Regions from separate parts of the Actinomadura sp. NAK00032 genome, predicted to be linked through region 1. Evidence: riboswitches for the same ligand, from Rfam matches in the RefSeq annotation. Region 1 holds a riboswitch; the other holds the start of a gene.
The links. A riboswitch is a leader RNA that binds a small molecule or an ion and turns the genes downstream of it on or off. The one in region 1 is predicted to bind thiamine pyrophosphate.

Region 1 (4,064 bases):
TCGCAGCCCAGCTCCATGGCGAGCGCGGCGTCGGAGGCGGTGCCGAGCCCGGCGTCCAGGATCACCGGGACGCCCGCCCGCTCGACGATCAGCTCGATGTTGTGCGGGTTGCGGATGCCGAGGCCCGACCCGATCGGGGAGCCGAGCGGCATCACCGCGGCGCAGCCGAGCTGCTCCAGCCGGTGCGCCAGCACCGGATCATCGCTGGTGTACGGCAGCACGGTGAAGCCGTCGTCGACGAGCTGCTCGGCGGCCTCCACCAGCTCGATCGGGTCGGGCAGCAGCGTGCGCTCGTCGGCGATCACCTCCAGCTTGACCCAGTCCGTGCCGAGCGCCTCGCGGGCGAGCTTGGCGGTGAGCACGGCCTCCCCGGCGGTGAAGCAGCCCGCCGTGTTCGGCAGCACCCGGATGCCGCACTCCTTGAGGACGTCCAGCACCGAGCCGCGCGCCGACGGGTCGACCCGCCGCATCGCGACCGTGGTCAGCGCCGTCCCGGACGCGGTCAGCGCCTCCCGCAGCACATGCATGCTCGGCGCCCCGCCGGTCCCCATGATCAGCCGCGAGTCCAGTTCCTCCCCGGCGATGACCAGTGCGTCCTTCTCCACCTCAGCCTCCTTGCACGGCGGTCAGCACTTCCAAACGGTCGCCGTCGCTCAGTGGCGTGGTCTCCCACGCGGAGCGGCGGACGACCTCGTCGTTCAGCGCGGCGGCCACACCGGTCCGCGCGGCGGTCACGGACGCGACCGCCTCGGCCACGCTCGCGGCCTCGGCCAGCTCGCGCGGCTCGCCGTTGACGGTCACCTTCATGCCTGCACCTCGCAGAAGCGGCCCGGGGCGAACGGCCCCGCGACCTCGGGGACGGGACGGTCCAGCAGCATCGCGGACAGGATGTCGGCGCTCACCGGCGCCAGCAGGACGCCGTTGCGGAAGTGCCCGGTGCCGAGCAGCAGGCCGGGCAGCGCGGACGGCCCCATCAGCGGCGCGTTGTCCGGGGAGCCGGGGCGCAGCCCGGCGGTGACCTCGGCGAACTCCAGCTCGGTGATGCCGGGCAGCAGCTCGCGGGCGTCGCGCAGCAGCTCCCACAGCCCGCCCGCGGTGACCCGCGTGTCGAAGCCCAGCTCCTCCTGGGTGGCGCCGAGGACGATCTCGCCGTCCGCGCGCGGCACCAGGTAGACCGACGAGCCCTTCACCAGGCCGCGGATCGTGCGGCGCAGGAACGGAACCCGGGTGCGGAGCCGGATCACCTGGCCCTTCACCGGGCGGACGGGCGGCACGCTCCCGGGCGGCAGCCCCTCCAGGTCGCCCGACCACGGCCCGGCGGCGAGCAGCACCCTGTCCGCGCGCAGCACCGTCCCGTCGTCCAGCCCGACGCCGGCCGCCGCGCCGCCTTCGACGACGATCCGGGCGGCCCGCTCGCGGACGAGGTGGACGCCGGTCCGCTCGCACGCGGCGAGCAGGGCCGCGGTGAGGCGGCGCGGGTCGATCGAGCCGTCGGCGGGGGCCAGCAGCCCGCCGCGCACGCCGGGCGCGAGCATCGGCTCCGCCCGCCGGCTCTCCCGGCCGGTCAGCGCCTCGGCGGGGATGCCGAGGCTCTCCTGGAAGCGGCGCAGGTCGTCGAGGTACTTCAGGTCGTCGGCGTCGAACGCGACCTGCAGCAGCCCGTCCGTGCGGTGGCCGGTGCCGAGGCCGGTCAGCTCCTCCAGCTCGGCGACGAAGGCGCCGTAGCGGTCGCGGGAGGCGAGGCCGAGCCGCAGCAGCGGCTCCTCGCCGTAGGTCAGCTCGCTGACCGGGGTGAGCATGCCCGCCGCCACCGACGAGGCGCCGCTCGCGGGGGACGGGTCGACCAGGGTGACCCCGCCGCCTCCCGCCGCGGCGGTCCGCCAGGCGGTGGCGAGGCCGATGACGCCCGCCCCGACGATCACGATCTGCATGCGCGCTCCCTTCGCCGGCATGATCCGGATCAGGTCCGGCGGTCGGCGGCCCGGTCAGCCGCCCTCTCAGCCCGGTCGCACCGGACTCCCGCGCTCTGTGATGTTTTACCTGATCCCTACCTTACGACCTCGATCGCGCCGTCCAACTCCTGGACAGGTGTCCACCCGAAATCGGCGGCGCATTAGGCTGCCCTTCATGGACAGGGTCATCGTCGTGGGTGGCGGGCTGGCCGGCGTGCGCGCCGTGGAAGCCCTGCGCAGCAAGGGGTACGAGGGCGCGCTGACGCTCGTGTCGGCCGAGCGCGAGCGGCCGTACGACCGGCCGCCGCTGTCGAAGGCCGTCCTCGCGGGCGACTCCGACGACACGACGGTCGACGCCGACTGGGCGGCGCTGCGCTGCGAGCTGCTGCTCGGCGAGCGCGCGACCGCGCTGCGGCCCGCCGCGCCGGGGCGCGGCGGCGTGCTCGCCACCACCGCCGGCGACCTGCCGTTCGACGGACTGGTCATCGCGACCGGCGCCACCCCCGTCACGCTGCCGGGGGAGGGCCGCCAGCACGTGCTGCGGACCATCGGCGACTCCCGCGACCTGCGGTCCCGGCTGACCGGGGGCGCCCGGATCGTGATCGTCGGCGCGGGCTGGATCGGTGCCGAAGTCGCGACCACCGCCGCGAAGAAGGGCTGCCGCGTCACCGTCGTGGAGGCGGCCGACACGCCCCTCGCCAACGCGATCGGGCCCGAGATCGGCGCGCTGACCGCCCCCTGGTACGCCGAGGCCGGCGTCGAACTGCGCACCGGGGTGAAGGTCGCCGAGGTCGAGCGGGGCGGCCTCGCCCTCGCCGGCGGCGGCCGGATCGAGGCCGACGAGGTCGTGGTCGGCGTCGGCGTCCGCCCGGACGTGTCCTGGCTGGACGGCTCCGGGCTGCTGGTCGAGCGCGGCGTGGTCACCGACGGCTCGTTCCGCGTCTACCAGGGCGAGGAGGAGCCCGGAGCGCTCCGCCCGGACATCGTGGCGGTCGGCGACTGCGCCGCCTGGTGGTCGGAGCGCTACGGCCGGCGGCTCCTCGTCGAGCACTGGGACACCGCCCTCAACGCCCCCGAGACCGCCGCGGCGGCCCTGCTGGGCGCGGACGCGCGCTACGACGCCGCCCCCTACTTCTGGTCCGAGCAGTTCGGCCGCATGGTGCAGTACGCGGGCAGCCACGCCGCGTCCGAGCGGCTCGTCCACCGCGGCGACCCGGCCGGCCGCAAGTGGGCGGCGGTGTGGCTGACCGGCGACCGCCTCGACGCGATCCTCACCGTCGACCGGCCCCGCGACCTGGTGCAGGCGCGGCGGGTGATCGCCGCCGGGACGCCGGTGGACCCGGCGGCGATCGCCGACCCGGACGTGCCCGTCCGGCAGGCCGTTCGCGGATAGCGATCGGCGGCGGAGGGTAACGGCTGTCCAGAGGGTTTGAGGCTTCCGAAGGCGTGGTAGCAAGGGGGCGTGACGCAGATGCACGCAACCGTTGACAGCGCACTCGACCCCCGGACCGACGCCCTCGCCGGCGACTGGCTCACCCTCCGCGAGACCGCCGAACGGCTCGGGATCCGGCCCAACCGGATCAAGCAGCTCATCCACGAGCACCGCATCCTCGCGGTGCGCCGGGAGGGGCAGCCGATGGTGCCCGCGGCGTTCATCCAGGACGGCCAGGTCATCAAGGGCCTGCCCGGCACGCTGACGCTGCTGTCGGACGCCGGGTTCGACGACGTCGAGACGATCCGCTGGCTGTTCACCGCCGACGACACGCTGCCCGGCACGCCGGTGGACGCGCTCAGCGAGAACCGGGGGACCGAGGTCCGCCGCCGCGCCCAGGCCCTCGCCTTCTAACCCCGGCGGCACCGCAGGAACACGCACATGACACGATCGCGGGGTCGTGCGGCGGGAGCACCGCCGCGCGGCCCCGCGATCCAGCATGATCCGAACCCGTGAAAGGACGTGCCCCGGCCGTGTCCAGGCATCTCCCCTCCGAACGCGCCGTCGCGCTGCGCGCCCGGCTCGGCCGGGCCCGCCTCTACCTGTGCACCGACGCGCGGGAGCGGCAGGGCGACCTGCCGGAGTTCCTGGACGCCGTCCTCGCGAACGGCGTCGACATC
Region 2 (4,064 bases), 1.2 Mb from region 1:
GGGCGCGGCGCGGCCGGCCAGCACCAGTTGCCGCGTCTGCGCCCAGTAGAGGACGGCGGCCCACCAGTACAGGCCCGTCCCCCAGATGGCGAAGGACCATCCGGCGACCTTCGCCGCCGTCCCCGCGCCGCCGTCGTGGTCGCCGAGCAGCAGCAGCGGGAACGCGTACAGCAGGCACATGGTGCCCGCCTTGCCGATGAAGTGGACGGGCAGCGTGCCGCCGTACCCGAGCCGCCGGATGATCGGCGCGATCGGCAGGATCGCGAACTCCCGCGCGACCAGCGCGACCACCAGCCACAGCGGGATGATGTCGCGGATCGTGAGCCCGACGAGCGTGGCCAGGATGTAGAGCCGGTCGGCGGCGGGGTCGAGCACCATCCCGAGCCTGCTCGTCTGGTTCAGCGCCCGCGCCAGCTTGCCGTCCAGCCAGTCGGACAGGCCGGCGAACACCAGCACGCCGAGCGCCCACCAGTCCGCCTCGACGAGGACGAGCCACAGGAACAGCGGGACGCCCACCAGCCGTGCCATGCTGAGGACGTTGGGCACCGTGAATATCCGGTCCTGCGGGGCCTCTCGCAGTGTGCTCACCGACGCGTTCGCCTCCCCTGGTCCCCTTGATCCTGACCCTACCGGTAAGGGATCGCCCGGTGCCTGTCACCGCGGGCTGACGACGTCCGCCAGCGGAAGGAGGGCCGTGACGACGAACCCGCCGCCCTCCCCCGGCCCCGCGTCCAGCGTGCCGCCGACGCTGCGGGCCCGCTCGATCATCCCGAGGATGCCGAACCCCTCCGGCGCGCCGCCGGACGGCCCGCGGCCGTCGTCGGCGACCCGGACGGCGAGGCCGCGGGCGTCCCGCTCCAGGGTCACCGTGGCGCGCCCGGCGGCGGCGTGCTTGACAGTGTTGGTCAGGGCCTCCTGGACGATCCGGTACGCGGCGACGCCGACCTCCGGCGGCAGCGCGGTCGCGAGGCCGCCGTCCGACAGCTCCACGTCGATGCCGCCGGCGCGCGCGGCCCGCACGAGGTCGGCGATGCCGTCCGGGCCGGGCAGCGTCCCGGTGGGGCCCACGTCGGTGCCGCGCAGGACCTGCAGGGTGCCGCGCAGCTCGGTGCGGGCGTCCCGGCAGGTGGCCGCGATCGAGCCGAGCGCGTCGGCCAGCTCCGCCCGGTCGAGCGGCCGGTCGCCGCGCACCAGGTGGGCCGCCGCGCCCGCCTGCACGCCGATCAGCGTGATGCTGTGCGCGAGGAGGTCGTGCAGGTCGCGGGCGATCCGCAGCCGCTCCTCGGCGACCCGCCGCCGCGCCTCCTCCTCGCGGGTGCGCTCGGCCCGCTCGGCGCGCTCGGTGATGGTCGCGAGCCGCGCCCGGTGCACCCGCCAGACCTGGACGGCGATCACCACCGACACCGCGGCCTCGATGACCGCGACCTGCTCGCGGACCGAGCTGCCGCCCGCCCGCATCGCCATCCCGATCACGCACACGGCCAGCAGGAACGCGACGACGCTGAGGACGACCCGCACCCGGCGCCCGAGCACGGCGTAGGCGAACAGCGCGACCACCTCGGCGGGCACCAGCGCGTGGTGCTGGTACTGCGCCAGGTGGTAGGGCAGCACGAGGACCACCAGGGCCGCGAGCGCGGGCGCCGGCCACCGCCTGATCACCGCGAGCGGCGCGTGCGCCGCGACCAGCAGCAGCGCGCCGGGCGCGTCCAGCTCCCGGACGCCGGGCCACACCGCCGCCGCGGCCAAGGCGACCGCCGCCAGCACCATCGCGAGCAGGGCGTCCGTGACCGTCGCATTGACCCGGGGCAGCGTCACCACCCGTCCATCTTCCCCGACCCCCGCGATCACTGCGCACCGCCCCCGCCGCGGCCGGGCCGGGTTCGCGCGGGCGCGTTCTACCCCGGCGGGCGCGGTTGCGGCAACGGGGGCGGTCCGGGTTAGCGTCGGTGGCGACAGATCGCGGGGGTCCGGCGAACCGGGCTGAGATAGCGGCTGAGACGGCCGCTGACCGCATGAACCTGACCGGGTAATGCCGGCGTAGGGAGAGATCGGGTCGTCATGACACAACGTGTGGTTCCAGCTGCCCGCAAGACCTACCTGCAGGGCTCGCGCCCGGATGTGCGGGTCCCGATGCGGGAGGTGCCGCTCACCAACGGCGATGTCGTCGTCCTGTACGACACGTCCGGGCCGTACACCGATCCGTCGCGGCGGACGGACGTCCGCCGGGGGCTGCCCGCGCTGCGGGAGGCGTGGATCGCCGAGCGCGGCGACACCGCCCCGTACGAGGGGCGGGCGGTGCGGCCCGAGGACGACGGCCGCAAGGCGGCGCCCGTCCGGGAGGACGTCCCGCCGCGGCGGCCGCGCCGCGCGTCCGGCGGCGCGGTGACGCAGCGCGCGTACGCGGCGCGCGGCGAGATCACGCCGGAGATGGAGTTCGCGGCCCTGCGGGAGGGGGTGCGGCCGGAGTTCGTCCGGGACGAGCTGGCGGCCGGGCGGGCGGTGCTGCCCGCGAACGTCAACCACCCGGAGGCCGAGCCGATGGTCATCGGCCGGAACTTCCTGGTGAAGGTGAACGCCAACATCGGCAACTCGGCGGTGGCGTCGTCCATCGAGGACGAGGTCGAGAAGATGACGTGGGCGACCCGGTGGGGCGCCGACACGATCATGGACCTGTCGACCGGGAGGGACATCCACACCACGCGGGAGTGGATCCTGCGGAACTCGCCGGTCCCGGTCGGGACCGTCCCGCTGTACCAGGCGGTCGAGAAGGTCGGCGGCGACCCGGCGGAGCTGACCTGGGAGGTCTTCCGCGACACGGTGGTCGAGCAGGCCGAGCAGGGCGTGGACTACATGACCGTGCACGCCGGGGTGCTGCTGCGGTACGTGCCGCTGACGGCGCGCCGCAAGACCGGGATCGTGTCGCGGGGCGGTTCGATCATGGCGGCGTGGTGCCTGGCGCACCACGAGGAGAACTTCCTCTACACCCGGTTCCGGGAGCTGTGCGAGATCTTCGCCGCCTACGACGTCACCTGGTCGCTCGGGGACGGGCTGCGCCCCGGCTCCATCGCCGACGCCAACGACGAGGCGCAGTTCGCCGAGCTGCGCACGCAGGGCGAGCTGACGCGGATCGCGGCGGAGTACGGCAACCAGGTGATGAACGAGGGGCCCGGCCACGTCCCGATGCACAAGATCAAGGAGAACGTGGACCGGCAGCAGGAGTGGTGCGACGGCGCGCCGTTCTACACGCTCGGGCCGCTGACCACCGACATCGCGCCCGGCTACGACCACATCACCTCGGCGATCGGCGCCGCGATGATCGGCTGGCACGGCACGGCGATGCTCTGCTACGTCACCCCGAAGGAGCACCTCGGGCTGCCGGACCGCGAGGACGTCAAGGCCGGCGTCATCGCCTACAAGATCGCGGCGCACGCCGCCGACCTGGCCAAGGGGCATCCGGGGGCGCAGGCGTGGGACGACGCGCTGTCGGACGCGCGGTTCGACTTCCGCTGGGAGGACCAGTTCAACCTGTCGCTGGACCCGGACACCGCCCGCGCGTTCCACGACGCGACGCTGCCGGCGGCGCCGGCGAAGACGGCGCACTTCTGCGCGATGTGCGGCCCGCACTTCTGCTCGATGAAGATCACCCGGGACGTGCGGCGGTACGCCGACGAGCGCGGGCTGGACGGCGAGGCCGCGCTGGCCGCGGGGATGCGCGAGAAGGCGGCGGAGTTCCGGGCCGCCGGCGGGCGGGTGCAGCTGCCCCTGTCGCCCGGTCCGTCGTGACGTAAGCGCAGGTCGGCGCGGGCCCGGCGCGGACGGTTCCGCGCCGGGCCCGCGCGGCCCGGCGGGGCCCGGGGTGCGCGGCGCGGCTAGTATCGAGGGACCGTTCCAAAGCCGCGGATCCCCCCGAATCGCCGCAGGCCCGTCCCCGCCGGGAAAGGACCGACGACTACGTGACCAGCGACGACACGCCGACGGCCCCCGCGCGCGCGATGCGCGCCGACGTGCGCCGCAACCGGGCGCGGCTGCTCGCCGCGGCCCGCGACATCTTCCAGCGCGACGGG

Region 2: it holds a riboswitch for thiamine pyrophosphate, as region 1 does, so the genes downstream of both, thiC (phosphomethylpyrimidine synthase ThiC) here and thiO (glycine oxidase ThiO) in region 1, are expected to answer to the same signal.

Annotation. Positions count from the first base shown of each region.
Region 1 is NZ_CP054932.1:3,206,601-3,210,664, forward strand. Features, by position in the region: gene HUT06_RS15045 (thiazole synthase) at 1-605, opposite strand, end outside; gene thiS (sulfur carrier protein ThiS) at 607-807, opposite strand; gene thiO (glycine oxidase ThiO) at 804-1,931, opposite strand; TPP riboswitch at 1,921-2,033, opposite strand; gene HUT06_RS15060 (NAD(P)/FAD-dependent oxidoreductase) at 2,128-3,345, shown strand; gene HUT06_RS15065 (helix-turn-helix domain-containing protein) at 3,424-3,798, shown strand; gene thiE (thiamine phosphate synthase) at 3,918-4,064, shown strand, end outside.
Region 2 is NZ_CP054932.1:4,425,796-4,429,859, reverse strand. Features, by position in the region: gene HUT06_RS20555 (CDP-alcohol phosphatidyltransferase family protein) at 1-588, opposite strand, end outside; gene HUT06_RS20550 (sensor histidine kinase) at 655-1,815, opposite strand; TPP riboswitch at 1,950-2,063, shown strand; gene thiC (phosphomethylpyrimidine synthase ThiC) at 2,059-3,783, shown strand; gene HUT06_RS43875 (TetR/AcrR family transcriptional regulator) at 3,954-4,064, shown strand, end outside.